One region of the Pseudoduganella sp. R-43 genome, then DNA from elsewhere that is predicted to be linked to it. Evidence: predicted binding sites of a transcription regulator. Region 1 holds the regulator's gene; each other region holds the start of a gene.

Region 1 (9,734 bases):
GTGAGAGGTGGGCAACCACCGGGGAACGTGAGATCTCAAACAGCCGTTCGCCTGGGCAGCCACGATGGAAACCTGCGTTTCGGCTGCCCTGTCACTTTTTGGCTCCCGATTCGATCCAATCTGCCTTAAAAACTGGAGTAATTTCATGTTCGCAAAAGATCACACCCTCGCCAACGTTGACGCGGAGCTGTTTGCCGCTATCCAGAACGAGAACAAGCGCCAGCACGACCACATCGAGCTGATCGCTTCTGAGAACTACACCTCGCCAGCCGTAATGGAAGCCCAGGGCTCGCAGCTCACCAATAAATACGCCGAAGGCTATCCTGGCAAGCGCTACTACGGTGGCTGCGAGTACGTGGACGTCGTCGAGCAACTGGCAATCGACCGCGTGAAGCAGCTGTTCGGCGCCGAAGCAGCCAACGTGCAGCCTAACTCCGGTTCCCAGGCTAACCAGGGCGTGTTCTTCGCTGTCCTGAAACCAGGCGACACCATCATGGGCATGTCGCTGGCGGAAGGCGGCCACCTGACCCACGGCATGGCGCTGAACATGTCCGGCAAATGGTTCAACGTCGTTTCCTACGGCCTGACCGCTGAAGAAGACATCGACTACGACGCAATGGAAGCCCTGGCCAAGGAACACAAGCCTAAGCTGATCATCGCCGGCGCGTCCGCCTTCTCCAAGAAGATCGACTTCGAGCGCTTCGCCAAAGTCGCCAAGGCCGTTGGCGCCTACTTCATGGTCGACATGGCCCACTACGCCGGCCTGATCGCCGCTGGCCTGTATCCGAACCCGGTTCCGCACGCCGACTTCGTGACCTCCACCACCCACAAGTCCCTGCGCGGCCCACGTGGCGGCATCATCCTGATGAAAGCCGAACACGAAAAGATCATCAACTCCGCGATCTTCCCTGGCATCCAGGGCGGCCCGCTGATGCACGTAATCGCCGGCAAGGCAGTGGCCTTCAAGGAAGCCCTGTCCCCTGAATTCAAGGCCTACCAGCAGCAAGTGGTGAAGAACGCCGACGTGCTGGCCAAGACCCTGATCAAGCGCGGCCTGCGCATCGTTTCCGGCGGCACCGAGTCGCACGTGTTCCTGGTCGACCTGCGCGCCAAGAACCTGACCGGCAAGGAAGCGGAAGCGATCCTGGGCCAGGCGCACATGACCTGCAACAAGAACGGCATCCCGAACGACCCGCAGAAGCCATTCGTGACTTCGGGCATCCGCCTGGGTTCGCCAGCCTTCACCACCCGCGGTTTCAAGGAAGCCGAAGCGGAAGAAGTGGGCAACCTGATCGCCGACGTGCTGGATAACCCGCACGATGCAGCAACCATCGAGCGCGTGAAAGCCGCTGTGAAGGTGCTGGCTGACAAATTCCCTGTTTACGCCTAAGCAAGCGGTTGGTACTATCGAGGCGCCGGATCGTAAGGTCCGGCGCTTTTTCATTCAATAATAAGAGACGCTCAATCCATGAAATGCCCGTTCTGCCAGCACGATGATATCCAGGTCCTCGACACCCGCGTGTCGGAGGAAGGGGACGCCATCAAGCGGCGCCGGCGCTGCGTGAACTGCGACAAGCGCTTCACCACCTGGGAGCGGATCGAACTGACCATGCCTTATGTGGTCAAGAAGAACGGCAGCCGCACCGAGTATTCGGCCGACAAGCTGCGCGCCAGCCTGATGCTGGCCTTGCGCAAGCGCCCTGTTGCCGCCGAGTCCGTTGACAAGGCGGTTTCCTCGATCGAAGAAAAGCTGCTGACCAGCGGCCAGCGTGAAGTCGATTCGGTCTTCGTCGGCGAACTCGTCATGGCCGAGCTCAAGCGCCTGGACAAAGTGGCGTATATCCGCTTCGCATCCGTCTACAAGAACTTCGAAGACCTGGCCGAATTCCAGGACGCGATCGAAGAAGTTGGTGACGGTCAAGAGCTCTCTCCCAAGGCTTGATATTTCTCAAACCCGCGAGTCCTCTGCTGACTAATTTGATCAGCAGGGGAGGGCTGTGCCATGCATCGTCCATTTGCTGGGTTCACCATGGTGGAAGTGTTGGTTGCCGTGCTGCTGCTCGCCGTCGGCCTGGTCGGCGCGCTGGCGATGCAGGCCCACGCCATGCGCACTCGACAGGAGTCGAGCCTGCAGACCGAAGCCCTGCAGGCTGCCGCCACGCTTGCTGACCACATCCGCGCGAACGCCGCGCAGTCCTCCGCTTACCTGGGATTCGAATTCGACGCCAGCGATGCCAGCGGCGTTTCCGGCGCACCGGCTTCCTGTGCCGGCGCGCCCTGCGATTCCGGCGCCATGGCGCGGCAAGAGCTGGAAGAGTTCCGCCGTCACCTTGCGGCTGTGCTGCCGCAAGCCCGCGCCGTCATCTGCCGCGACGCCGACACGGCGCCGGGCGGCCAGTTGCAATGGCCATGCTCCGGTGGCGCCGATGCGCCCGTCGTCATCAAGATAGGCTGGCGCTTCCGGCGGCCAGATGGGGCTGCTGCCGGTTTGGCCACCGTTCCAGGCGTTGCTTTGCCCATCGCGCTGGCCGATCCGCCACCCTTGCCCGGCCCACCGCCAGCGGCGCCCGCCCAGCCGGCTCCAAACGATCCGGTTGATCCGCCAGCCGCAGGAGACATGCAATGACAGTACGCCAGCATGGCCTGGCCATGGCCGAAGTCCTCGTCGCGATGGCGCTCAGCCTGTTGGTAGCGTTGGCGGCCGCCTCCCTCCTGCACGCGTCCGATAGCGACTTCCTGCATAACGGCGCTAATACCCGCATTGACGATAGTGGCCGCTTCGCACTGGCAATCATCGGCCAATCCCTGCGGCAGGCGGGCTATCCCGGCGAGCCAGGCGCGGAGGTCGCCGCCGCGCCAACGTCGCCCATGGCCATCGAAGGCCGCGACGCCGCAAGTGTGGCAACCAACGCCGACGGCCTCGGCCCAGCGCTGCCAGCTGTCAACGGCAGCGACGTACTCGCCATTCGCTATGCACCTGCAGCAATCGCCGGCGCGGAGGGCGGCGGCGCCATGCTCAATTGCGCCGGTTTCCCGGCCGACCCAGGCGAATGGGCCTGGAGCATTTTCTACATTGCCCAAGCTGGAGACGGCGTTGCTGAACTTCGCTGCAAATACAAGGGGGAAAACGGTTGGGGCTCGGACGCCGTGGTGCGTGGGGTGGATGCCTTCCACGTGCTATATGGCGTCGATACGGATAGCCCGCGCGACAGTATCCCCAACCTTTACCTGACCGCCAGCGGCATCGATGCCCTCGATGCCGCGCTTCCCGTATCCGAGCGTGCGCTGCGTCCTCATTGGCGCCGCGTCACCAGCGTTCGCATTGCCTTGCTGCTGCACGGTGAGCGCGGTTCGCGTGCGGGCGGCCGGCTTGGCAGCTACGATTTGCTGCCGGGCCTTGACCCGGGCGCACGTATCGACGAAGCCGGTTTGCCGCAGCCGATGCAGCGTCGCGCGCGCCGGCTGTTCGCGGCGACGGTCGCCTTGCGCAACCATTAAGGAGAGCACCATGCATGAATACCAGCGTGGCGTCACTCTTCCGGTAACGATGCTGTTGCTGTTCGCCGCCCTGACGATCGGCGCATCGGCCGCACAAATGGCGATGCTGGGCGAGAAGGCCGCCCGCGCTGAACGGGACCGCCTGCTTGCCTTCCAGTCTGCGGAGGATGGATTGATGGATGCAGAACGCGATATCAATGCCGGCCTTGGCCAGCCGCTCGACGTGCCCGCCACGCCGGCGCAGCCCGGGAGCGCGGCTCCCGCCTGGCAAACCGTTGACCTTGCAGGTATCGGAGGTACGGAATACGGCGCGCTGACCGGCGCCGCAATGGAGACAGGGCAGGGCGTGCTGCCATTTCGACGCCCGCGCTACCTCGTGGAGCGCGTCGGGTACACGCCAGCCGGAGCGCCGCCGTCCCACTATTACCGCGTGACGGTAATCGGCTTCGGCACGCGCCCCGGCGCCGAGACCGTGATGCAGGCCAGCTACACGCCCCCGGTACCGGTGCGACGCCACAGCTGGCGTGAAATCATGGATTGGCAGGCGCTGCACGATGCCGCCAGCCGCGAGGAGGAACAATGACCGCGCGCCCATCCGCCGGCGGCACCTTGCTTGGCATGCTGACCACCCTGATCATCATCGGCATTCTCTCGGCCGTGGCGATACCGGTCTGGAGCGAAGCGGTCATCCGCATGCGCCGCAGCGAAGCGCAGGCCGCACTACAAGAGCTGATGCAGCAGCAGGAGCGCCACTTCACGCGGTTTAGTAGCTACGCCGCGTTTTCGGCGAATACCGCGAGCGACTTCCGCTGGTGGTCGGGCCGGAACGCCAGGACCAGTGCTTACGAGCTGGAAGGCAAGGCCTGCGATGGCCAGCAAATCCGCGACTGCATCCAGCTTGTGGCCACGCCCGGCACGCCCAATGTCGACAGCCGATTCAGGGACCCGCAATGCGAACGCCTCATACTCACCAGCAGCGGGCTTCATCTCGCCACCGGGCCTTCCCGCAGCTGCTGGCGCTGAAGTGGGCGACGCGCCAGCAAGCGGGAAGGCGCCCCGGCTTTACGCTGCTGGAGCTGATGATCGTCCTTGCCATCCTCTCCATCCTGTTTGCCACCGCGCTGCCGAACCTGAGCAATATGCTTGCCGGACGCCAGCTGCGCACCGCTTCGGCCGAGCTGCTGGCGGCAATCAACGACACCCGTGCCCAGGCCATCGCCCGCCGCCGCGTGGTCACCCTGCTGGCCGAAAGCGGCAATTGGCAGCAAGGTTGGCTGATTGTCATCGACGCCAACGCCAACCGCAGCCTGGACGAAGGAGAGGCAATCCTGTCCCGCCACAGAGCCGCGCTCGAGCGCCTGCAGGTAAGGGCCAGGTTCACCGACAACACAGCCCCGGCCTATATTTCATATAATGCAGCAGGACGAAGCTGCCGCGCCGCCCACCCGAATGCCGCCAACTTTGGCACCATCACGCTTGAACTGGCCGGTGCGCAGCGCAATATCAAGATCAATATGCAGGGCAGGGCGCGCTTATGCGATCCCGCCCTGGAACCGGCAACCTGCGCAAGCATATGAATATCAACAGCGACCTCGAAGGCATGCAGCTTGCCCTGCTATGGGCAGAAAAAGGCCTGTTCACCACTTCACCGAACCCGCGCATCGGCTGCGTGATCGTGCGCGACGGCGTCGTGATCGGTGAGGGCGTGACGCAAGCCGCCGGCCAGGACCACGCCGAAGTCCAGGCTCTGAAAGACGCCAAGCGCCGGGGCCACGACGTGCGCGGCGCCACCGCCTACGTCACGCTGGAGCCGTGCAGTCACCATGGCCGCACGCCGCCCTGCGCCGACGCGCTGGTGCGCGAAGGACTGGGCCGCGTTGTCGCGGCGATGGAAGACCCTAACCCGCTGGTTGCTGGCAACGGCATGGCCCGCCTCTCGGCTGCCGGGATCGAAGTCGCCAGCGGCCTGCTGGCCGACCAGGCCTATGAAATGAACATTGGCTTCTTCCACCGCATGCGCCACGGCCTACCGTGGGTGCGCATGAAGACTGCTGCCAGCCTCGATGGCATGACCGCCTTGCACAACGGCCAAAGCCAGTGGATCACCGGCCCCGAGGCGCGCGCCGACGGCCATGCCTGGCGTGCCCGGGCCTGCGCCATCCTGACCGGCATCGGCACGGTGAAAGCCGACGACCCGCAACTGAATGTGCGCGCTGTCGAAACGCCGCGCCAGCCGCGCCGAATCGTGGTCGACAGCAAACTGGAAATCAGCCCGCAAGCGCGCGTGCTGCAAGGCGGCGGAACCTGGATCGTCGCTGCCGGCCATCACCCGGAAAAGGAAGCAATCTTGCGCGACCAAGGCGCCGAGATCATTGTGCTGCCCAACGCGCATGGCAAAGTCGACTTGCCGGAGCTGATGCGCGAGCTTGGCCGCCGCCAGATCAACGAGCTGCACGTCGAAGCAGGCGGCAAGCTGAATGGCTCGATGATCCGCGAAGGCTGCGTAGACGAGCTGCTGGTCTATCTCGCGCCAACCCTGCTGGGCGATGCACAAGGCATGTTCGCCCTGCCAGCGCTGACTGAGCTCAGCGGCAAGCACAGCCTGAAATTCCACGAGGTTAAGCAAGTCGGCGCCGATTTGCGTATCCTTGCCCGATTCAACCCTTAATAAAGATCACTATGTTTACTGGAATCGTAGCCGCGGTCGGCAAAATCAAAACCGTAACTCCGCTGGAAGGCGGCGCTGATGCAGGCGTGCGCCTGGATGTGGATGCCGGCGGCCTGCCGATGGCAGATGTCGGCCTGGGCGACTCGATCGCCCTGAACGGCGCCTGCATGACGGTGGTGAAAAAGACCGCGACCGGCTTCACCGTCGACGTTTCGCGCGAGAGCCTGAACAAGACCGTCGGCCTGGACACCACCACCGAAGTGAACCTGGAAAAAGCCCTGACCCTGGCCGAGCGCCTCGGCGGCCACCTGGTCTCCGGCCACGTCGATGGCATTGGCGTGGTGCGCAAGTTCGAGCCGGTCGGCGAGTCGCACGAACTGGTGATCGAAGCCCCGCGCGACCTGGCGAAATACCTGGCCTACAAGGGTTCGGTGGTGGTGAACGGCGTGTCGCTGACCGTCAACCGCGTTGAAGACAGCGCCACTGGCTGCTCGTTCTCGATCAACCTGATCCCTCACACCATCCAGGTCACCACATTGAAGCACTTGAAGGCCGGCTCCAAGGTTAACCTCGAGATCGACCTGATTGCCCGCTATGTGGAGCGCATGCTGTCGTTGAAATCCTAAATGGATATATCGATTTCATTCGCCAGCCGACCAACAACAGCTCTTGCCGAGCTCTGAGTTGGACCGCTAACGGCCAAAAGCTGCCTGCGGCGAGTGCGTAAATTTTTGGAGCTTTCATGGGGCCGCATCGGGTCAACATCATTAACCTTTTGGACCTTATCGCATCGCGCAGCGAGCAGCTTGAATACCAAGGATCAGCGCCAGTGAGGCGTTCATAAAGAGCCACTACAGCTCTGTGGGCAGCGCGACCTCATCGGACGCATGATTGTCGATGATCGGCAGGGCGGCGATGAGCATTGAGCTTAGTCGCTGCTGTGCCTTGCCGGCCCGCACCTTGCTGCGCAGGAATCGCGATATTGAACCTGCCTTCGCCATAAGGAACTCCGCAAGAATGGGGGGGGGCACCGCGGAATGCTACCTTGGGGCGGCCGTTCGCAAAGTTCGTTAAGCCGCGCAATCGCGCTGCACCACGTAAAATGGCGGGTTCGTTACCTGAATTCACCCCCCAATGCGGATATTGCATCTTATTCGGAATGGCCTCATTCTGTTTCTGGCGCACTCCCGACTCAGAATTCGGCGACCGCAGTGAGTGTCGTCTACAAGGATGGCGCAGATGTCTGGACGGGTGGGCGCGATGGCGTCTGGCACTACGCCGCTGGTATCCGGACGCGTGTTCCTTTGCCCGATTACGTTAACGTGATGCAGTTCCATGCAATCGCCCGGGATACGGAGGGCGGCTTGTGGGTTTCGGCTCGTGGGGCCGGCGTCATACGCTTGAAAGATGGTGCCTGGCAGCGTGGCGGCGGATATCGGGAACTGGAAACGTATGCGAGTTCGATTTCGCGCGATCGTCATGGAAAGATGTGGTTCGGATACCCGAATAATGGCATCCGCATGCTCGACAAGAACACCGTTCGATCGTACGGGGAGGAAGACGGTTTGGCGCTTGGGGCCACCCTGCAAATACTTGGCGATGGAAAGCGCGCGTGGGTTGGCGGCTCAGACGGCTTCAATTACTTCGATGGCACCAGGTTCCACCGGCTTGTCGGCGAAGGGGATGATCAGTTCCTCGGAGTGTCGGGAATCGTTGAATATTGAGGTAACCTGACTTTTTCGGACACTCTCGTTTGTTAAACTTAGCAACGGGAGAAGCATTTATGAAATCGAAGACATACACACCAGAGTTCAGGGCAGAGGCGGTCAAACTAATCCTCGCACAGGGACTGACGCTGGAGGAAGCCGCGCAGCGGCTCGACATTCCTAAGGGAACACTGGGGACTTGGGCTAACGCTGCAAAGCGAAGCAATGATACCGGGGCTGCTCCCGGTAGTCGTAGCGTGGCGGAGCTTGAAGCGGAAGTGGCAAAGCTGCGCAAAGAACTAGCCGTTGAACGCATGGAAAAGGAAGTGCTAAAAAAAGCAACGGCGTACTTTGCGAGGGAGTCGCTGCCAGGTACGCGTTCATGAAGTCGGTGCGACTCGACGGATACCCGATGGATTTGCTTTGCAGGGTGTTCAATGTCTCTCGCAGCGGCTTTTACGCATGGCAGGGGCGCAAGCCGTCGCGCCGCGCTCAGGAGGACGCCAAGCTGAAGGTGGCGATTCAGGCCGTGCATCAACAATCGCGCGAAACCTACGGCACGCTGCGCGTTCATCCTGAACTTCAGGAGCAAGGATTTGAGGCCGGGCGTGATCGCGTCGCCAGATTGCGGACAGAACTTGGTCTGCGCTGCAGACAAAAGCGCAAATTCAAGGCCACAACCAACTCTGTGCATGACTTGCCTGTTGCGCCGAACTTGTTGAACCAAACGTTCCTGCCGACGCGGCCAAACGAAGCCTGGGTGGCGGACATCACCTACGTCGCGACCGAAGAAGGCTGGCTCTATCTGGCCGGCGTAAAGGACGTGTTCACCTGCGAGTTGGTGGGATATGCGATGGGGCCACGCATGACGCAGGACTTGACGGCGCAAGCCTTGTGGCGGGCAGTGCGCAACAAGAGACCGGCGGCGGGATTGATCCATCATTCTGATCGCGGCAGTCAATATTGCGCCGAGAAATACAGGAAACTGCAGAACCAATTCGGAATGAAGACTTCGATGTCGCGCAAGGGAAACTGCTTCGACAACGCGCCGATGGAGAGCTTCTGGGGCAGCTTGAAAAATGAGCTGGTTCATCATCGTCGCTTTGCATGCAGGGCTGAAGCGCAGGCGGCAATCACGGAGTACATTGAGATCTTCTACAACCGCCAGCGGCGCCACTCGCGCCTTGGCTACAAATCGCCAGCGCGCTTTGCTGCGGACTTCAGCAAAGAAGCGCTGGCAGCTTGAGACGAGAGTGTCCACTATTGACAGTACACCTCATATGGCGGATCGCTTTGGCTCAATGGGGCGGCAGGTATCACCGTCATTGCTAACGCTGAACTGGAACGTGCCGCGTCAAACGTGAAGCACCGCATAAGATTCAGGCGCGTCAACCATCTTGATGGCTTGCGCGGTGCGGCAACAAATTCGTTCCCGATACCGACTGCGGTTGCCGGCACTGATGGCAAGCTGTGGTTTTCCACTGCAGCGGGCATCTTCTGGCTGGATGCTAAAAGGCCGATGACAAACAAGATGCCACCGGGAGTTCATGTCAGGGCCATCAACGTGGACGGCGCCAACTTCAAGTGGTCGAAGGATACGGTGACGCCCATCCCGCCGAACCCGGGCCGGTTGCGCATCGACTACACAGCCCTCAGTTTCAGCATGCCGGAGCGCGTGCGATTCCAGTATCGCATAGAGGGTATCGACCGTGACTGGCAAGACGGTGCGGCCGTGCACAGTGCGACGTACACCGGACTCGCTCCCGGGAAGTATCGGTTTCGCGTGCGAGCGGCCAACAATGACGGCGTGCGGAGTGTGGCGGATGCAGTAGCCGACTTCGAGGTACCCCCGGCCTATTACC
Region 2 (9,734 bases), 3.3 Mb from region 1:
CGAAGCCAGGTAGGCGTAGTAGCACACGGCTTCCATCGAGGTATCGGCGAAGCTCACCGCTTCCATCGAGGCGTATGGCACGCGCATCATGTGCAGGCAGTCCTGGAAGCCCATCACGCCCAGGCCGACCGGACGGTGGCGCATATTGGCGTTGCGTGCTTTCTCAACTGCGTAGTAGTTGATGTCGATCACGTTGTCCAGCATGCGCATCGCGGTGCGGATGGTCTTCTGCAGCTTGACGTGGTCGATCTTGCCCTCTTTCATGTGGGCCGGCAGGTTGACGGAACCCAGGTTGCAGACGGCAATTTCGTCGTCATTGGTGTTCAGGGTGATCTCTGTGCACAGGTTCGACGAGTGCACCACGCCCACGTGCTGCTGCGGCGAACGGATGTTGCACGGATCCTTGAAAGTGATCCATGGGTGGCCGGTTTCGAACAGCATGGACAGCATCTTGCGCCACAGGTCCAGCGCTTCGATCTTCTTGAACAGGCGCAGTTCGCCGTTGGCTGCCTTGGCTTCGTAGCCCAGGTAGGCTTCTTCGAATTCCTTGCCGAACTTGTCGTGCAGGTCAGGCACGTCGGATGGCGAGAACAGGGTCCAGGTGCCCTTTTCCATCACGCGCTTCATGAACATGTCCGGAATCCAGTTCGCGGTGTTCATGTCGTGGGTGCGGCGGCGGTCGTCGCCGGTGTTCTTGCGCAGGTCGAGGAATTCCTCGATGTCCATGTGCCAGGTTTCCAGGTAGGCGCAGACGGCGCCTTTGCGCTTGCCGCCCTGGTTCACTGCCACGGCGGTGTCGTTCACCACTTTCAGGAACGGCACCACGCCTTGCGACTTGCCGTTGGTGCCCTTGATGTGGGCGCCCAGTGCACGCACCGGGGTCCAGTCGTTGCCCAGGCCGCCGGCGAACTTGGCCAGCAGTGCGTTTTCCTTGATGGCGTCGTAGATGCCTTCCAGGTCGTCGGACACGGTGGTCAGGTAGCAGGAGGACAGCTGCGAACGCTGGGTGCCGGAGTTGAACAGGGTCGGGGTCGACGACATGAAGTCGAAGGTCGACAGCAGGTTGTAGAACTCGATGGCGCGCGCTTCGCGGTCGGTTTCGTTCAGGGCCAGGCCCATGGCGACGCGCATGTAGAAGGCCTGCGGCATTTCGATGCGCACATCGCGCACGTGCAGGAAGTAGCGGTCGTACAGGGTTTGCAGGCCGATGTAGCCGAACTGCAGGTCGCGGTCGGCCACCAGGGCCTTGGCCAGCTTGGCCAGGTCGAACTTGCCCAGTTCTTCGTTCAGCAGTTCAGCGGCGATGCCCTTGGCGATGTACTGCGGGAAGTATTCGATGTAGGCGGCAGCGGCGCCGGCTTGCGGAACTTCCTTGCCGAACACTTCCTTGCGGATGGTGTGCAGCAGGATGCGGGCGGTCACCTGGGAGTAGGCCGGGTCCTTTTCCATCAGCGCGCGGGCAGCCAGGATGGCGGACTTGTGCAGTTCTTCGACCGGCACGCCGTCGTACAGGTTCTTCACGGTTTCGGCCAGGATGGCGTCGGCATCGACGTGCTTTTCCAGGCCCTTGCAGGCGGCGCCGATCAGGTCGCGCACTTCCTGCATCACCAGCGGACGGGATACGCCGTTCTCGGTGACGTTGATCTGCGGCTCAGCGGTCGCGGTGGCGCCGGCTGCCTCTTTCTTCAGGCGGCGTTCTTCCATGTGCTTGGCGCGGTACAGCACGTAGGAGCGTGCCACGTCGTGTTCGCCGGAGCGCATCAGGGCCAGTTCAACCTGGTCTTGCACGTCTTCGATATGGAAGGTGCCGCCGGCTGGCTGGCGGCGCATCAGGGCGCTCACCACGTTCTTGGTCAATTCTTCCACCAGTTCGCGGATGCGGGCGGAAGCCGCACCCTGGCCGCCGTTTACTGCCAGGAAGGCCTTGGTCATTGCCACGGCGATCTTGGATGGCTCGAAAGCGACCACGGCGCCGTTGCGGCGGATGATGCGGTAGTCGGCCATTTGGCTAGCGGAAACAGCGACGCCGCCAGCGGTTTCGCCAGCGGAAACAGGCACTTGAGGCGCCTGAGTGGTGGAAATATCTTGAGTAGATTGCATTTATGCTCCGCGTATTCAGTATTTGTTAATGGCCACTATATCTAGTGGACCATCGAATTCTGTCCACTAATTGTAGTGACGTGATTCGGATCGTACAAGGTGAAATTTTTTCGTTTAGACCACGTTTTCTTATTGACTTTTGATATCCCCCATCGCTACAGGCGATCGGCGGTGAGCGAGCACTAACACAGCTTTTTGCGTGCTGATTTAATAAGCAATGTTGCGGCGCAGCACACGGTTGTGCGTTGGCGAAAACGCTACATCAATCAAGGGGATTTTCGCGGCGGACCGGGATTATAGACCAATCGGGCGGCGGGCGCCCCGCCGCCGCGAACTGCTAGCCTGGGTCCTGGATGTTCAGCTTCTGCATCTGGTAGCGAAGCTGGCGGTAGCTGATGCCCAGCAGCTGGGCGGCCTGGGTGCGGTTGTAGTTGGCCTGGGCCAGGACACGCGTGATGATGTCGCGCTCGACCGCTTCCAGGTAGGCCGGCAGGCTGCTTGCCTGGACATTGAACGCCGGCAGCTGCGGCATGGCCGGCGCGCCGCCTGCTGCGGCCGCCCCTGCAGGGGCTTCGGCCGGCAAGCTTGCCACCGGCGCTGGCGTGGCGGCCGGGCTGGCCGGCTGGGCGGCAGCCTGGCTGGGCTCCGGGCTGGCAGGAGCGGCTGGCGCGGCCACGGGCGCAGGGCTTGGCACTGGCGCCGGCAGCGAACCGCCTTTCAGCGCCAGGTCTTCCGCCGAGATCACGCCATCATTGGAAAATGCCAGCGCGCGTTCCAGGATATTCTCCAGCTCCCGCACATTGCCCGGGAAGGAGTAGCCTTTCAAGACGTCCAGCACGCCGGGCGCCAGCACCACCTTTTGCTCAAAGCTCCCCAGCCGCGCCAGGATGGCTTCGACCAGTTCGTCCAGGTCGTCAAGCCGCTCGCGCAAGGGCGCCAGGCGCAGTTCGATCACGTTCAGGCGATAGAACAGGTCCTGCCGGAACAGGCCGTTCTCCACCAGTTTTTCCAGATTCTTGTGGGTGGCTGAAATGATCCGCACGTCGACCGGCTCCTCGGCCGTGGCGCCGATCTTGCGCACGCGCCGTTCCTGGATCGCGCGCAGCAGCTTGACCTGCATGGCCAGCGGCAGGTCGGCCACCTCGTCCAGCATCAGGGTACCGCCGTTGGCAGCCTGGAAGAAGCCGTCGCGCTCGTCGGAAGCGCCGGTGAACGCGCCCTTGCGGTAGCCGAAGAACTCGGCCTCCATCAGGGCTTCCGGGATGGCGCCGCAGTTGACGGCGATGAACGGCTTGTCCGCGCGCGAGCTCTGGGCGTGGATTTCGCGCGCCGCCAGCTCCTTGCCGCTGCCCGACTCGCCACTGATGGCAATCGGCGCCATCGAGCGCGCCAGCCGGGCAATCTGGGCGCGCAGGGCCTGGATCGCAGCCGAACTGCCGCGCAGCCTGCCTTGCGCCTGTCCGCGCGCCGGGGCGGCAGCCGGGGCGCTGTCGCTCAGCTTCAACGCCGACTGCACCAGCACGCGCAACTGCTCCAGCTGCACCGGCTTGCTCACATAGTCAAAGGCGCCCGCCTTCAGCGCCACCACGGCATTTTCGGCACTGCCGAAGGCCGTCACGACTGCAATCGGGATATTCTTGCCGCTGGCAGCCACCTCGCGCACCAGGTCCAGCCCAAGGCCGTCGGGCAAGCGCATGTCGGTCAGCACCAGTTGGAAGTCTTTTTCGGCAAACAGCTGGCGTGCTTGCTGAAGTGTTTCGGTGCTGTCCACGTCCAGCCCCATCTTCAGCAGGGTAATTTCCAGCAGTTCGCGCAGGTCGGCTTCATCGTCGACGACCAGGACACGTGGAGAAGTCATGTGTTTTTCGCAAATGTAATCACAAAACGGCCGCTCGATTTGCGCGCACCGCCCTCTGTCACGCTGGCTTCGAAGCGGTGTTCGTAGTCCAGCATGGCTTCGTTATTCGAGCACAATTCACGCGCCAGATACAGCCCCAGGCCCGTGCCTTTGCTCGACGTAGTATAAAACGGCTCGAACAGGTGGGCCCGCACCTGCGGCGAAATGCCGGGGCCATCGTCCTGCACGTGCAGTTCCAGCGGCCGGCCGGCCACCTGCACGATGAAGACGCGGATGCTGGCCGGCGTGCCGCTGGCGTAGCGCACCGCGTTGTTGAGCAGGTTGATCAGCACTTCGCGCAGGTGCAGCGGATCGAAGCGCACCACCACCTGGCGCATGCCGCCCAGGCAGACGATCTTGCTGTCCAGCTTATGGGTTTCGTCGAATTCCGCCTTCAAGTCATTGAGGAAGCTTTCCAGCTCCATCGGCTCATGGTGGTTTTGCGCCTTGCGCGACAGTTGCAGGATGTCTTCCACCATGCGGTTCACGCGTGCCACATTGTCGGCGATGATCTTCAGCAGGCGCTTGTGCACGGGCGCGTGCAAATCCTCTTCCAGCAGCGAATTGGCGTGGCCGATGGCCGACAGCGGATTGCGCACCTCGTGCGCGATGCTGGCGGTCAGGCGGCCCATCGAGGCCAGCTTGAGCTGCTGCGCCTTTTCCTCGATGCTGGTCACGTCTTCCAGGAAGATCACGTTGCGTTCCACGTCCAGGCCGTTGGTATCGGCGGCGGCGAAACGCAGTTTCAGGTGCAGCGCTACGTCGCGCCGCGAATTCCAGGCAGCCGTCATGTCTTCCTTCCGGGGGTCCTCGAACGGCTTGACGGTGATGAAGGCGCTGGCCTGATGCGGGTCGTTGCGCCAGGTTTCGTAAGCGAGCACAATCGGCTGCAGGGCTGCGCCATCCAGCATCTGCGCGGCGCCGCCCAGCATCTGCTGCGCTGCCGGATTGCTCATATGGATGGTGCCGTCCGCTCCCACCACCAGGATGCCGTCGGCCGAATGCGCGATCACCAGGCGGTTGACGGCCTGCTGCACGCCGATTTCAATGCCGCGCTGCGCCGCCAGTTCTTCCTGGCCGATCAGGCGCGCCGCCATGCGGTTCACCACCAGCGTCACGGCAAACCAGGCGACGCCGTACAAGCCGGCCTGCAGCACCGACGAATCTTCCCCGGCAATGGCGAAGTAGGCGCTATGGGCCAGCATGAACAGCGTGGCCAGCGAAGCACTGAACAGCGACAGCACCAGCGGCGCCAGGATGGCGCAGCCGGCCAGCGGGAACAGGTACAGGATGGCCAGGCCGGAGCGCAGGCCGCCCGATGCAAGGTACAGCAAGGAGATGCAGGTCAGGTCGCAGGCCACCTGCGACATCAGCTGCAGCATGAAATGGCGGCGCCAGCGGATAGCCAGCACCTGCATCCCCACCGCCAGCAGCAGGTAGGCGATGCACACCTGCACCGACAGTTCCGGGAGCGTCAGCTTGCCGGCGCTGAAGTACAGCAGCAAGACCAGGGCAATGACGATGCGGGTCGCGCCCAGCGCCTTCAGCGAGCGCCAGAAGGTGTCGCGCGAGGCGGCCGACAGGGTATGGAGACGGGCGAACACGCTGCGGCTTAATGCGGGGCGTGCGCCGCGCAGCAGTAGTCACGGCCGTTGGCAGGCACGTTTTCGGAGGCAGGGAAATGCACGCCGCAATGGGCGCATTGCAGCATCTTCTCGGCCTGTTGCGGCTCGGCCGCGCGCGGCTGTTGCGGCGCAGGCGAGCTACCGCCCTGCGGCGGGCCGCTCATCTTGCGCAGCTTGCTGCGGACGGCGGCGATGACCAGGAAGATCAGCGCCAGCCAGAACAGGAGTCGTGTCATGCCAAACCTCGATGTAAAACCACTTCCAGGACAAAACGGCTGCCGACATAGGCCAGCAGCAGGGTCGCAAAACCCGCCAGCGTGAAGCTGAGGGCCGTCTTGCCGCGCCAGCCGCGGAAATGACGCCCGGCCAGCAAGGCTGCGAACAGGACCCAGGACAGCAGGGTGAACACCGATTTATGGTCCCACTTCAGCGCCCGCCCAAACAATTCTTCGCTGAAGACGATACCCGACAGGACGGTCAGGCTCAGCAGCACGAAGCCGAAGGCGATCAGGCGGAACAGCAGCTTTTCCATCGTCAGCAGGGCCGGCAACTGGTCCAGCGCGGCGGCGAAAAAGCCGGGACTGTCGCTGCGCGTATGCAGGCGCGACTCCTGCAGCGCCATCAGCACGGCATGGAAGGCGGCGATGGTCAGCGTGCTGTAGGCCAGCGTGGCGATGGCAATGTGCCAACCCAGCATGGTGGAACGGCCCGCCATCGGCACCAGCGAGCCGGGAAAGCCGGCCTGCAGGGCCACCGCCAGGGCAGCCACCGGCATGACGATGCGGCGCAGGCCATCCAGCGGGTAATTCTGGTTCTCCAGCCAGTAGGCGCCGACCGAAATCCATAGCGCGGACGACAGCATGGTGGCAAAGCCGATGCGCAGCGAGCCTGGCACCATCACGTCGACCCACAGCGCCGCCCCGTGCAGCAGCCAGGCGCCGGCCGTCAGCGCGGCGATAGGCACGGATTTACGCGACGGGAGAAAACCACAAATCAGGTAAAGCAGCGTTGCTGCGAGCAGGAAGTAAGTTTGCATCCGGTAAGTTTAACACCTGAACACCATGGGGTCAGGCACTGACATGCAACACGCTGCGCGTGTCACATGTCAGTGCCAGACCCCTGCTAATCAACCGCCGCCGCGCGCAACTCGTCGTTGTGATGGCGTTGTTGTTCTTCCATCACCAATTGCCCCAGCTCGCGCTTCAGGGCATTGAATTCCGGCGACGACGGATCGCGCAGGCGCGGCATGTCGACCAGGATGTCGCGCTTGACCGTGCCGGGGCGGTAGGTCATGACCACGATGCGGTCGGCCAGGTAGATCGCCTCCTCGATGCTGTGGGTGACGAAGATGATGGTCTTTTTCTGCTGGTCCCAGATGCGCAGCAGCTCGTCCTGCAGGTCGCGCCGGGTCAGCGCATCGAGCGCACCGAACGGCTCGTCCATCAGCATGATCGGCGAATCGAGCGCCAGCACGCGCGCGATCGCCACCCTTTGCCGCATGCCGCCCGACAGGTCTTTCGGGAAGCGGTGGCGGAAGTCCTGCAGCGACAGGGTCTTGAGCAGCCTGTCCACGGTGGACGCGATCTGCTCCTTTGGCATGCCCTTGATCTCCAGCCCGAAGGCCACGTTGTCGGCCACCGTCATCCACGGGAACAGCGCGTACTCCTGGAACACCATGCCGCGCTCCGGGCCCGGGCCGGCCACCGGCTTGCCGTCGGCGACGATGCTGCCGCGGGTGGGCGGGGAAAAGCCGGCGATGGCATTCAGCAGCGTCGACTTGCCGCAGCCGGAAGGCCCCAGCAGGCAGACGAACTGGCCGCGCGGGATCTCCAGGTCGATGCCCTGCAGCGCCACCACCGAGGTGCCGAAGACCTTGGTGACGCCCTTGACTTCAATATGTGCAGCGCTCATTCAGCTCTCCAGGCCGCGGTGCCAGCGCAGCAGGTGGTTGTTCAGGCGGTCCATGGCGACGTCGATGGCCAGGCCGAGCAAACCGATGGTGATCATGCCGGCGATGATCTTGTCCGACCAGAAGTACTCGCGCGCCTCGCTGATGCGGAAGCCAAGGCCGTTGTTCACTGCCACCATTTCCGCCACGATCACCACGATGAATGCCGTGCCGATGCCGATGCGCACGCCGGCCAGGATGGAAGGCACGGCGGCCGGCAGGATCACGCGCAGGAACATGGTGGGTCCGGAGGCGCCGAGGTTGCGCGCGGCGCGCAGGTAGATGCCGTCCACCTGGCGCACGCCGGCGATGGTGTTGATCAGCACCGGGAAGAAGGCGCCCAGCGAAATCAGGAAGATGGCCGGCGGGTTGCCCAGCCCGAACCACAGCATCGACAGCGGGATGTAGGCGATCGGCGGCACCGGACGGATGATCTGCACCAGCACATTGAACAGGCGGTAGGCGTGGGCGCTGGCGCCCATGGCCAGGCCCAGCGGCAGCGCCAGCCCGCCGCCGATGGCAAAACCAAGCAGCACGCGGTACATGCTGCCGATCGCATCGTGGATCAATTCGCCGGAGAAGGCCCAGGCCAGCCAGTTGCCGCAGCCGTCATAAGGCTGCAGCGGCAGCAGGTACTCCACCCATTTGCGCGCCACCGCCTCCGGCGACGGCAGCGCCTGCGGATTGACCCAGCCGCGGTAGGTCACGAGATGCCAGGCCAGCACCAGCATTGCCGGCACCACCAGGCCGACAGCGACGTCCCGCCATGCGACCTTCATTTGACGCCCAGCGATTTCTTGGCCTGGTCCAGCAGATCAGTCTTGACCCAGTCCTTGGCCACCGGCGGCTTGGCCATCTTGCCCACGCCGGTCTTGACCATGATGTCGGTGGTGACCTGGATGTGCTCAGGCGTCACGTCGTACGAATACGGCGAGTTGCCGATCGCGTCCTGGAAATCGTCGCTGGTGATCTGGCCCTTGAACACGGTGTCGCGCACATATTTTTCCGCGGTGGCCGGCTGGTCGATGAAAGTCTTGGTCGCCTCCACGAAGCAGCGCATGAACTTCTCCGCCACCGGGCGGCGCTCCTTGTAGAACTTCTCGGTCATCACCATGGTGCGGATCGGCTCGCCGATCGGGGTGTTGTAAGGCTTGAGGATCTCGGTGCCGTAGCCTTTGTTGATGGCCTGCGACGACTGCGGCTCCGACTGCATCATGGCGTCGATATGCTTGCCGAGCAGGGCCTGGTTCAGGTCCGCATAGGCCAGCAGCACGGTTTGCACGTCCTTGCCCGGCTGCTCGGAAACCGTCAGGCCGGCCTGCTGCAGTTCTGCCAGCAGCAGCACTTCCTGGATGCCGCCGCGCGTCACGCCGACCTTCTTGCCCTTCAGGTCCTTGACCGACTTGAGATTCAAGTCGCTGCGGCCCACCAGGCGCGCCCCGCCCTTGGCGAAACCGGCCACCACGTAGATCGGGGCGCCGCCGGCGCGGCCGGAAATGGCCGCCTCGGAAGCGGTAGCGCCCACGTCAAGCTCGCCGGCCAGCACGGCGGACATCACGTCCAGGCCCTTGGCGAACACGCGCTCTTCGACCTTGATGCCGCATTTCGGCGCGATCTCCTTGATGTACGACACGGCGCCGTAGTGGGCGAACTTCAGGTTCCCCAGCCGCACCACTTCCTGCGCCTGCGCGCTTCCAGCAGCCACCAAACTTGCCAGCGCCACGAGGGCCGCGGCCTTGCCGATACGTTCCAGTTTCATCCAGGTCTCCTTAGTGAATTTTGGCCTGCGCGGCCGCGCGCCCATCATACATTGAAGGCAGTGGCGCTTAAAGGGCGCTGCGTTCGCGCTGTTGCGCCAGGCGTTCCGCGCACGGGGGATGGATCGCGAGGTAGGCGCGCTCGGCGCCGGGCGTGCCGGTGGTGCCGGCCGCGCCGCTGAGCGCTTCCTGCACTTCGGTCAGGAGGCGCAAGGACAGGCCGTTATGCTCCAGCAGGTCGGCGGCGTAGTTATCGGCTTCGATTTCAGCTTGTTGCGGCCACTCCAGGTGCGGCGCCCGCGCCGCCATGCTGGAAACCAGCCAGTTGGTGTCGCCCAGCACCACCGCGCTTGCCGCCGGCAGCATGGCTTCCTGCACCAGGCGGCGCAGCATGTGGCGCTGCTGCT
Region 3 (9,734 bases), 3.2 Mb from region 1:
AAGGGATGGATCACAATGAGCGCCTGGCCGCCGCAGCTGCCTACAACGATATTGCGGAGGTACGGAAAGCCCTGAAAGCGGGTGCCAACGCCAGCGCTTATGTCCCCGGAAAGAGAAACCCCTTCGACGCTGCGATCGTCGGCGGCAGCATGGAGATTATTCAACTGCTGGTCGCGAATGGCGCCCTCCCCACCCCGAACTCCCGCAATGCCGCCACCTTCGTGAAGCGGCAGGAGGTGCTTGAACTGATCGACCGGCTCGAAAAACGCTAGAAGCAGAGCCCCGCGCGGCACATCCACGGGATTGGCGATTTTGCAATTAACTGGCATACTTTAAATTGCAAATCCGCAATAATTAATCCCGCAAAAATGCGCGCCGAGCCTTTATGACTTACACCAACAGGACCATTCCAGTCTTTCTCGGCACCGCCGCCGCTCTCGCTCTCGTCAACATCCTGGGCACCATCGCCGTCAATGTTTTGGTATGGATCGGCATGAACCAGGGAACAGACCTGGGCCAGGCAATCACGGCCGCGGTCGGAAGCCCCTGGTATCAGAAAGCTTCGATCACTACGCAAATTTTCGCCAGCATCATCGGCGGCTACATGACCGCGTCATTGGCTGCCAATCAGCGCTACCTGAACGCCGCGATCGTTGGAGCGCTACAGAGCGCATGGTTTGCCATCTTGCATACCTTCCCCATTCAGGGCGCGGAGTTCGACATAATTTCAATCATCATCTGGTTCGTGCTGCCGCTGCCGGCTTCCGTCCTTGGCGCATTCCTTTACACGCTGCTCCTGGTGCCAGGTCCGGCTCCCCAACACAAAATCAGCACGGAGAACATCCATGGATAAAGCAGGATTCTGGAACATCATCGACAAGTCGCGGCACGCTGCCGGCGGCGATCCGGAGCGGCAGCTTGACTCGCTTGGTGAACTGCTCGCAGAGATGTCGCCCGAAGAAATCGTGTCCTTCGACCGTCATTTGTCCGAGTACCATGCTCGGGCCTACCATTGGGACCTTTGGGGCGCGGCCTACATCATTGGTGGAGGATGCTCGGACGACGGCTTCCTTGATTTCAGGGGCTGGCTGATTTCCCGGGGCGAGAAAGTCTACGAAGCCGCAATGTCCAACGCCGATTCGCTTGCAGCGGTCGTGGAGGACCATGATGGCGAGTGCCAGGTCGAGGGCTACCAGTACATCGCCTGGCAGGCCTGGGAGGAAAAAACTGGCAAATCGTACGATGACTTCCCCGAGCACGACCTGCCAAAGGGAGGCGAAATTGAAGGCTCGCCATGGGAAGAAGAGGACCTGGATGCCCGGTTCCCCGAGCTTACCAGGAGGTTCGGCTGATAGTAATGTCAAGGTGAAATGATGCCCTGGCTGGTCCAAACCTTCGCTCTTCTCTGCGCTCTCGCCTCTGTCCACGTCGCCGCAACAGCGCTGGCGGCGCACTGCGCCAGCATCCCTGTTCGCAAGGTCTCCTTCGGAACAGGGGCAGCGATACGCGGAAAGCAGCTACTCGCGATCGCCACTTTCGTTGGGGGGAAATGATGGGAGTTGAATATCGCCACTTCTTCGTAGTGGATCAGGAGAACTGGCATCCTGAGCAGGACACGTTCGAGCGCGTGAACAAGGTGCTCGGATCTTGGGGCCTTAACGACGAGCTGTTGGAGATCGTCGACCTCACGTCCGGAAAGCAAAGCCGGACCACCGATGCAAGCATTCCGAAAGGCCTTGCGGGCAAAGTGTTCAAGTTCGCAGGCCCAAGTGGGGGGACAGTCGCTCGCCTTGCGGGTCCTTCTTTCCATGATTGCGAGGACGAGGAGCGCTATCTTTCGGAGATCCTCGTCATAGTTGGCGAGGACTACAGGATTCAGTGGAGCTGTGAAGGGCTTTTCTTCGAGCTGCTGGAGGCGCCCACCATCGCTTACCAGGACGAAGAACCATATGGGACGGCCTACGCCGAGTCATTCCCGTCCACGAATACGACAGCGCCGAAGGTAAAGCTGCACGTCGAGGATTACGCGAAGGAGCATCTCGCTTCAACGGAATGCAAAGGATATTGGCGCGCGGCGGTAATCTTCGACTTTGGCAAGGACCTGCCCACGTTTGCCGATGAAATTCGCTCCTTGCCAAACCGCGAATTTGTCGAGGCGCTGCGAAACGCCTTGCGCGCGCAATCGATTATCGAAATTGGAGAGTTCTACTAGATATCGGTGGTTTCATCGCTCATATGCAGCGTTCCTTTCAACCAGCCTTTCAAGTTCCATACAAAACATGCCCTACCCTACTGCCCTGGAATACCGCGTATGGTGCCATCCGGAGCGCAGCGCCCCGGACGCGCCGTCGAACCGGCTTGAAATCCTGCGAGGACGCGCTCCACGGAGCAGGAAATGCTGACCATCGCCGTATTGCTGCTTTTCTTCACAGGCATCGCACACTCTTACCTGGGCGAGCGCTATATCCTCATGCGCCTCTTCAAGCGCGACAACCTGCCCCAGCTCTTCGGCGGAACCCACTTCACAACCGGAACACTCAGATTTGTCTGGCATCTTCTCACCTTGGCCTGGTGGGGGATCGCGGCGATTGTTTTACTGGCATCGGGAAAGCCGGTCGAAACCAGGACGGTTCTTCAGGTCTTTAGCATCGTCGCAATGGTATCCGGCCTGTTCCCTCTCTACTTCACCCGCGGCCGCCACCTTTCCTGGATGGTCTTCTTCGCCGTCGGTGCCCTTCTCTGGCTAGGCGCCCCATGATGACAGCCCTCCTCCGCAATTTCCAGCGGTCCTGATGTTGCGAAAACCGCGCAATGCGAGCGGATAGATTCCGCCTCACTTATACTAGGGCGCACCGTCTGCCTGAAGAAGCCCTATGATCACCTGCTACCTTCGCTACATCATCGATCCGTACAAGCTCCAGGAATTTGAACACTACGGGAAAATCTGGATTCCGTTAGTCGAGAAGTTTGGCGGCGCGCACCATGGCTACTTCATGCCTTCCGAAGGCGCGAACAACGTCGCACTCGCGATGTTCTCGTTCCCGAGCCTTGCGAAGTATGAGGAGTACAGGATCAAGTCCCTTGAAGACCCGGAGTGCCAGGCTGCCTTCAAGTATGCTGAAGACACCCGTTGTATCGTCAGTTACGAACGAAGCTTCTTCCGCCCGGTTTTCGCTTGAAAGGCGCTCACGCACAATGGAAAACGAGCTCGATCGATTGGAAGCGATGTTTCGTGCACGGCCGACAGAACTCACCATCGCTCAGCGCCGGGAGGCGTGCGATGCCTTGGCCGGGCTCTATCCGACTGCCGCGGACGTCAGCGTCGCTCCCGTCATGGCGAACGGCGTTCCCGCCGAATGGACCTTCACTTCGGACGCGCGCGAAGACGGCGTCATCCTCTACCTGCACGGCGGCGGCTTCGTATGGGGTTCCCTGGAAAGCCACCGGCATTTTGTCAGCGAACTGGGTCGCGCGGCGGAAATGAAGACCTTCGCCCTGGACTACCGGCGCGCGCCCGAATTCCCCTTCCCTGATGCGCTGGACGATGCCGTTAACGGATACCAGTATTTGCTTGATCGAGGCATGCAGCTCACGGTGGCAGGCGATAGCGCGGGCGCCGGCCTTGCCATCGCCATGCTGGTGCGTTTGCGGGAATTGGGCCTTCCCCAGCCGGCGAGCACGGTCCTGTTCTCGCCCTGGGCCGACATGACCATTGCGGCAGGCAGCTACGCACGAAACGCCGAATGCGACCCGGTGCTGAACCGCGAACTCATGCTGTTCCTGGCCGAGCAATACCTCGGCGACCGGCCGCGAAACGTGCCCCTGGCCTCCCCTGTTTTCGCCGATCTGCACGGCATCGCCCCGCTCAACATCTTCGTCGGCGCCACTGAAGCGCTGCTCGATGATTCCATCGCCCTCGCCCGTGCAGCCACCATCGCCGACGTACGCGTGCGGCTCGAAATATGGCCGAAGATGTTCCACTTCTGGCCCAACTATTACCAGGAACTGAAGGAAGGCAAACAAGCCCTGGACATGGCGGGGTCGATCCTGCGTGATGCCATGCTGGTGAAGTGATCAGCTAGCCATTCGCTTGCCGAAGCGTGAACTGGCGGAACCGCGACTTCACCTGGCCGGCCAATTCGCCGTGCAAAACGCCTTCGCTGGCGGAATTGATCAAATCCTGGCTGCGGCAGCCAACCGAACGGAAATCCTGCAGTGCATACGTCTCGCAGCCCATGCCGGAAATCTGCTCCACCAACGCGGCCAGGTGCCGGGGTGTAGTCAGCTTGGGATGGATCGTGGTCCTGAATTCGTACGGAACGCCGCTCTCAATGACAATGCGGGCGGCGGTGCGCGCTGCTTGCGCGCTGCCGCTGACGCCAGTGATTTCATCGTAGGCCTCGAATGAGGTCTTGATGTCGAGGCCTACCCAGTCCGTCAGCGGAAGCACCTGCTTCAGGCGCTCAGGGTAGATGCCTGCGGTGTGCAAGCCCACCTTGAAGCCGAGCGCTTTCACGCTGCGCATCGCGTCTTCCAGCGCCGGATCGAGGGTCGGCTCGCCGCCGGAAAACACCACGGCGTCAAGGAGCCCTGCCCTGCCGGCGAGAAAAGCGAGCATGTCGCGCCAGGCGATCGCCGGCGCAACGTCCCTGGGCTGCAAGTGCGGGTTGTGGCAGTACCCGCAGCGCCAGGGACAGCCCTGGACGAACACAACGGCTGCCAGCTCGCCGGGATAGTCGGTCGAGGTAAACCTGGCGTAGCCGCCGACCTTGAGCTCCCTGTCAGCCATTGTTCCGGCGCTCGACGAAATAAGTGCGCTCATTGAATTCCCCCTTCTTGCCAACGTTGAAGGACGAGTACGGGCGGTGATACCCCATTACACGCGTCCAGATTTCGCAAGGCTGGCGCTCTGCGTCGGTGAGGGCGATTTCCTGGTTTGGCTGCTTGGCGGTCATGCCTATCTCCTTAGTCAAGTGAAAGTTCGCGCGTCTTGCGCGCAAGGATGTCCTCATCGCATTTCGGACAGAATTCGTGCTTGCCGCTCAAGTAGCCGTGTTTCGGACAGATCGAGAACGTCGGCGTCACCGTGATGTACGGCAGGCGGAAGTGCGTCAGTGCGCGCTGCACCAGGTGGCGGCAGGCATCGGCGCTGGATACCTGCTCGGTCATGTACAGGTGCAGCACGGTGCCGCCTGTGTATTTCCGTTGCAGCTCGTCCTGCCGCTCCAGCGCTTCGAACGGGTCATCGGTGAAGCCCACCGGGAGCTGCGAAGAGTTGGTGTAGTAAGGCATTTCCGGCGTGCCTGCCTGCAGGATCGACGGCATGCGGGCACGGTCCTCCTTGGCAAAGCGGTAGGTTGTGCCTTCGGCCGGCGTAGCCTCGAGGTTGTACATATGCCCTGTCTCTTCCTGGAACTCCAGCATGCGGGCGCGGATGTGATCGAGCAGGCGTATCGCCAGCGCGGCCCCGGCTTCGGTGGTGATGTCTTCCGTGTCGCCGCTGAAGTTGCGCAGCATTTCGTTCATGCCATTCACGCCAAGCGTGGAGAAATGGTTGCGCAGCGTGCCGAGGTAACGCTTGGTATAGGGGAACAGGCCGCCATCCATCAGGCGCTGGATCACCTGGCGCTTGATCTCCAGGCTGGTCTTGCCCAGTTCAAGCAGTTCGTCCACGCGTGCAAACAGCGCCGCCTCGTCGCCTGCATACAGGTAGCCAAGGCGGGCGCAGTTCAACGTGACCACGCCCAGCGAGCCGGTTTGTTCGGCCGAGCCAAACAGGCCGTTGCCCCGCTTGAGCAGTTCGCGCAGGTCGAGTTGCAGGCGGCAGCACATGGAGCGGATCATGTTCGGCTTGAGTTCCGAGTTCACGAAGTTCTGGAAGTAAGGCAAGCCATAGCGGGCAGTCATTTCGAATAGCAGGTCGGCATTCGGGCTGTGCCAGTCGAAGTCCGGCGTGATGTTGTAGGTCGGGATCGGGAAGGTGAAGGCGCGGCCTTTGGCGTCGCCGCGCATCATCACTTCGATGTAGGCGCGGTTGATCATGTCCGTCTCGGCCTGCAGGTCGCCGTAGGTAAACGGCATCTCTTCGCCGGCGATCACCGGCACCTGCTCCTGCAAGTCTTCCGGACAGGTCCAGTCGAAAGTGAGGTTGGTGAAAGGCGTTTGCGTGCCCCAGCGCGAGGGGACGTTCAGGTTGTAGACCAGTTCCTGCATGGTCTGCAGTACCTGTTCATAGCCCAGCCTATCCTTGCGGACGTAGGGCGCCATATAGGTGTCGAAGGAGCTGAAAGCCTGGGCACCGGCCCATTCGTTCTGCAAGGTGCCAAGGAAGTTCACGATCTGGCCGGCGGCGCTGGAGAGGTGCTTCGGCGGCGCCGATTCCACCTTTCCCGGCACACCGTTCAGGCCTTCGTTCAGCAGCGTGCGCAACGACCAGCCGGCGCAATACCCGGCCAGCATGTCGAGGTCATGGATGTGGATATCGGCATTGCGATGCGCTTCGCCGACCGTGCGCGGGTAGACGTGGTCGAGCCAGTAGTTGGCGACCATCTTGCCGGAAATGTTGAGGATCATGCCGCCCAGCGAATAGCCCTGGTTGGCATTGGCGTTCACCCGCCAGTCGAGCTGCTGGAGGTATTCATTGATCGAGGACTCCACGTCCACGGTAGTCTTGCGGGCAGGGTTCATTATTCTCTTAAACTACATGTTGTGTTTCGATGGATATTACACACTAAATGTAGTGAACAGCGACTTGACGGCGCTGATTTTTGATTTCCTTGATCTGGTTTAAATTTGATAAGATTCGTGCAAAATTCGCCTATACCATGAAACGAGCACTCTTCATCTGCACGCAAAATCGCTTGCGCAGCCCGACAGCGGAGCATGTATTCGCGAGCTGGCCCGATGTGGAGACCGATTCCGCAGGCCTGGGCAATGACGCCGACGTCCCCCTGTCGAGCGAGCAGATCGCGTGGGCCAACATCATCTTCGTGATGGAGAAGACTCACCGCAACCGCCTCTCCCGCGATTTCAGGGCGCACCTGAACGGGAAGCGCGTGATTTGCCTCGACATTCCTGACGACTACGAATACATGCAGGCCGAACTGGTTCGGCTCCTCGAAGCCAAAGCCGGCAAGTTCCTGCGCTGATCCTGGAATGACGATGCCTACCAAAAGCGTTGATGACTACGAGATTGAGTACACCGGCGAACTGCTTGAAGGCACGGAGCAATGGGGCGCCTACGTCTCCATCTTCGCCCCTTCCGCGAACCCGATGCATATGACCCATATCTATCCGAAGCGACGCGTGTCGGCAGACCAGACCTTTCTGGACCAGCATGCCGCCGAAGGCGAAGCGGAGCGTGCTGCATTGAAAATCCTGGAAGGCTTGCGCACCTGACTTCTGGCTTTGCCCGACTACTGCGCGTGAAGCAGGTCGGTTTCCGCCAGTTCCTCCTTCGCGGGAACCTGGCGCGGCAAGGTCATGATCACGGTAGTGCCTTTTCCAGGCTCGGATTCAACGTGGATGGTCCCGCGCAAGACGCCGGTAACGAGGTTGTAGACGATGTTCATGCCGAGCCCTGACCCGCCCTGCCCCATCTTGGTGGTGAAGAAGGGATCGTACACCTGGCGCAGCGTGCGTGCACTCATGCCATTGCCGTCATCGGCAAAGCGCAGTTCGACATTATCCTCGTCCATCTCGACGGCGCTGATGGTGATATGCCCGGACTCCCGGCCCTCGAAGGCATGCATGATGGCGTTCTGGATCAGGTTGCTCAGCACCTGGCCCACGCTGCCGGGGTAGGACATGAAGTTGAGCGTCTCCGGCATCCACACCTTCACTTCGCAGTTGGCACGGCGCAGCTGGGCGGAATAAGTCGCCAGCGTGTCGTGCACCACGCCATGCAGGTTGAACGAACGCCGTTTGTCGGAGGTCTGGTCGACCGCCACCTGCTTGAAGGAGTGGATCAGGTCAGCCGCCCGCGTCAGGGAGTTGGTGATGATCGAGCACGCCATACGCGCATCCTTCAGATGCGTATCGAGGGCCGAGCGCTTGATGCCGCCCTCGGAGAGCTGGCGCTCAAACTCCTTGCACATGTCGCTCAAGGCCGTCGCGGTCAGCAGGCTGTTGCCGATCGGCGTATTCAGTTCGTGCGCAATGCCTGCTACCAGCGCGCCCAGCGATGCCATTTTCTCGGACGTGATCAGGTTGGCCTGCGCCTGTTTCAACGTCAGCAGCACGGCCGACAGATCCTTGTGCGCCATTTCCACGTTAGACTTTTGCAGTGCCAGCTCATTCAGGCTGCGCTCCAGGCCATGCTTGGTGTCGACCAGCGCTGCCTCGGTCTGCTTGCGCTCCGTGATATCGATAATGACCCAGACGCAGCCTTTGCGCGGCTCATTCTCGTCCAGCATGCGTCCGTTCACCATGCACCACAGGCGCCGGCCGCTGGAGCTGGCCAGCTCCAGCTCGAAATGCATCGGCGTGCCATCGGCCACGCAGGCAAAGGGATCGCTCAGCCCGCCCGTCAGCATATTGCAGGAGCGGCCCGCCAACTGGCCCGGCTGGTAACCCATCATCTCTTCCAGCCCGCGGTTGCAGCGCACGATCAGCCCGTTGGCGAACAAGCCGATGCCGACAATGGCGCTATCCTGCAACGCACGCAATTCGTCGGCAGTGACGCGCAGCTTTTGCGCCAGCGCGCGGCGCCGCTGCAATGTCATGATCTGCGCGCCGATCAGGGCACTGATGATAAAGCCGGCCAGGCCGATCACCGTGATCAGCCTCAAGTCGCGGCTATAACGCTCGCTCGCATGGCCTTCGAATTTCATGATCCAGCGCCGCTCGCCGACATCGAGAGGGATGTTGCTGGTCAGGCCTGGCAGCGCCGGCATGCGCTCGCCCGAACCTAGCTTGCCGAAGCTGTTGAACATCAGGTTGTCGACCGTGGCCGGCATCTTGCCGCCGTCGTTGATGTAGCCCGCATCGTTGATGCTGACATAAAGGTGCTGCAGCATCGGACTGTCGATCGTTTCCGACATCAGGTCGTTGACACGGAAAACAATGGCGACAAAGCCCACCAGCGCTGCGTCGCGCTCCTGCTCCGTCAACAGCGAGGCGCCACGGCGGTAGATCGGTGCGCGCGCAACGAAGCCGGGCTGGCCGCTGGCGTCCTGCACCAGGGTGATGCGTTCGGTGGCCACCACGCGGCCGGTGGCCTTGCCCAGCTGCAGGGCCTTGTAATGCGGAGGCAGTGCGGCCAGGTCCAGGCCGAAGGCGTTTTCATTGCCCCTCATCGGCTCGTTGTATTCGATCAGGAAGTGCTCCTGCCGCACCGAAGCCGGATGCACCTTGTAGTCGGGATAGCCGCCGCTTTGCAGGCTGTCATCAGCACGGATGCGTACCGCATAGGCATCCAGTTGGCTGGATGGCACGCGCCGCACGAACTGGATGGCCTGGAAGCCGGGATAGCGGCGCTTGAGGTCCAGCTCGCGCACATAGCGGCTGAATTCCACGCGCGAGACATCGTCCTTCACCGCGAACACGCCCTTAATGCTAAGCAGCATGTCGAAGTAGGTTTGCAAGCGAAGCTGGGTGTCGCGCGCAATTTTTTGCGTGTCGCGCTGGAAGGCTTCATTGGTCTGGCGGTCCTGCACATTCATCACGAACATGCAGACCCACACGGTAACGCAAATACCGACAATAAAGGCCAGGTATCCGTGTATGCGCATGCT

Evidence for each region. The regulator NrdR, encoded in region 1, represses ribonucleotide reductase genes. The targets are predictions, from matches to a motif close to CACNANATNTNGTG.
Region 2: the regulator NrdR is predicted to act here: its motif matches at 2,134-2,147, upstream of ACN9M3_RS27785 (ribonucleoside-diphosphate reductase subunit alpha).
Region 3: the regulator NrdR is predicted to act here: its motif matches at 6,698-6,711, upstream of ACN9M3_RS26200 (ribonucleoside triphosphate reductase).

The regions. Positions count from the first base shown of each region.
Region 1 is NZ_CP183988.1:2,545,496-2,555,229, forward strand. Features, by position in the region: ZMP/ZTP riboswitch at 1-64, shown strand, start outside; gene glyA (serine hydroxymethyltransferase) at 146-1,390, shown strand; gene nrdR (transcriptional regulator NrdR) at 1,469-1,942, shown strand; gene pilV (type IV pilus modification protein PilV) at 2,003-2,626, shown strand; gene ACN9M3_RS11650 (PilW family protein) at 2,623-3,498, shown strand; gene ACN9M3_RS11655 (pilus assembly PilX family protein) at 3,509-4,081, shown strand; gene ACN9M3_RS11660 (type IV pilin protein) at 4,078-4,521, shown strand; gene ACN9M3_RS11665 (GspH/FimT family pseudopilin) at 4,449-5,075, shown strand; gene ribD (bifunctional diaminohydroxyphosphoribosylaminopyrimidine deaminase/5-amino-6-(5-phosphoribosylamino)uracil reductase RibD) at 5,072-6,166, shown strand; gene ACN9M3_RS11675 (riboflavin synthase) at 6,178-6,792, shown strand; gene ACN9M3_RS11680 (hypothetical protein) at 7,018-7,167, opposite strand; gene ACN9M3_RS11685 (hypothetical protein) at 7,378-7,890, shown strand; one part of gene ACN9M3_RS11690 (IS3 family transposase) at 7,950-8,217, shown strand; one part of gene ACN9M3_RS11690 (IS3 family transposase) at 8,217-9,118, shown strand; gene ACN9M3_RS11695 (triple tyrosine motif-containing protein) at 9,233-9,734, shown strand, end outside.
Region 2 is NZ_CP183988.1:6,089,218-6,098,951, forward strand. Features, by position in the region: gene ACN9M3_RS27785 (ribonucleoside-diphosphate reductase subunit alpha) at 1-2,100, opposite strand, end outside; gene ACN9M3_RS27790 (sigma-54-dependent transcriptional regulator) at 2,438-3,958, opposite strand; gene ACN9M3_RS27795 (ATP-binding protein) at 3,955-5,601, opposite strand; gene ACN9M3_RS27800 (PP0621 family protein) at 5,610-5,858, opposite strand; gene ACN9M3_RS27805 (cytochrome C assembly family protein) at 5,855-6,658, opposite strand; gene ACN9M3_RS27810 (ABC transporter ATP-binding protein) at 6,745-7,533, opposite strand; gene ACN9M3_RS27815 (ABC transporter permease) at 7,534-8,301, opposite strand; gene ACN9M3_RS27820 (ABC transporter substrate-binding protein) at 8,346-9,329, opposite strand; gene ACN9M3_RS27825 (M48 family metallopeptidase) at 9,397-9,734, opposite strand, start outside.
Region 3 is NZ_CP183988.1:5,735,222-5,744,955, forward strand. Features, by position in the region: gene ACN9M3_RS26155 (hypothetical protein) at 1-272, shown strand, start outside; gene ACN9M3_RS26160 (hypothetical protein) at 386-853, shown strand; gene ACN9M3_RS26165 (DUF4240 domain-containing protein) at 846-1,352, shown strand; gene ACN9M3_RS26170 (hypothetical protein) at 1,550-2,212, shown strand; gene ACN9M3_RS26175 (hypothetical protein) at 2,396-2,758, shown strand; gene ACN9M3_RS26180 (NIPSNAP family protein) at 2,874-3,179, shown strand; gene ACN9M3_RS26185 (alpha/beta hydrolase) at 3,196-4,074, shown strand; gene ACN9M3_RS26190 (anaerobic ribonucleoside-triphosphate reductase activating protein) at 4,079-4,822, opposite strand; gene nrdD (anaerobic ribonucleoside-triphosphate reductase) at 4,782-4,955, opposite strand; gene ACN9M3_RS26200 (ribonucleoside triphosphate reductase) at 4,966-6,687, opposite strand; gene ACN9M3_RS26205 (low molecular weight protein tyrosine phosphatase family protein) at 6,825-7,148, shown strand; gene ACN9M3_RS26210 (hypothetical protein) at 7,162-7,398, shown strand; gene ACN9M3_RS26215 (CHASE domain-containing protein) at 7,416-9,731, opposite strand.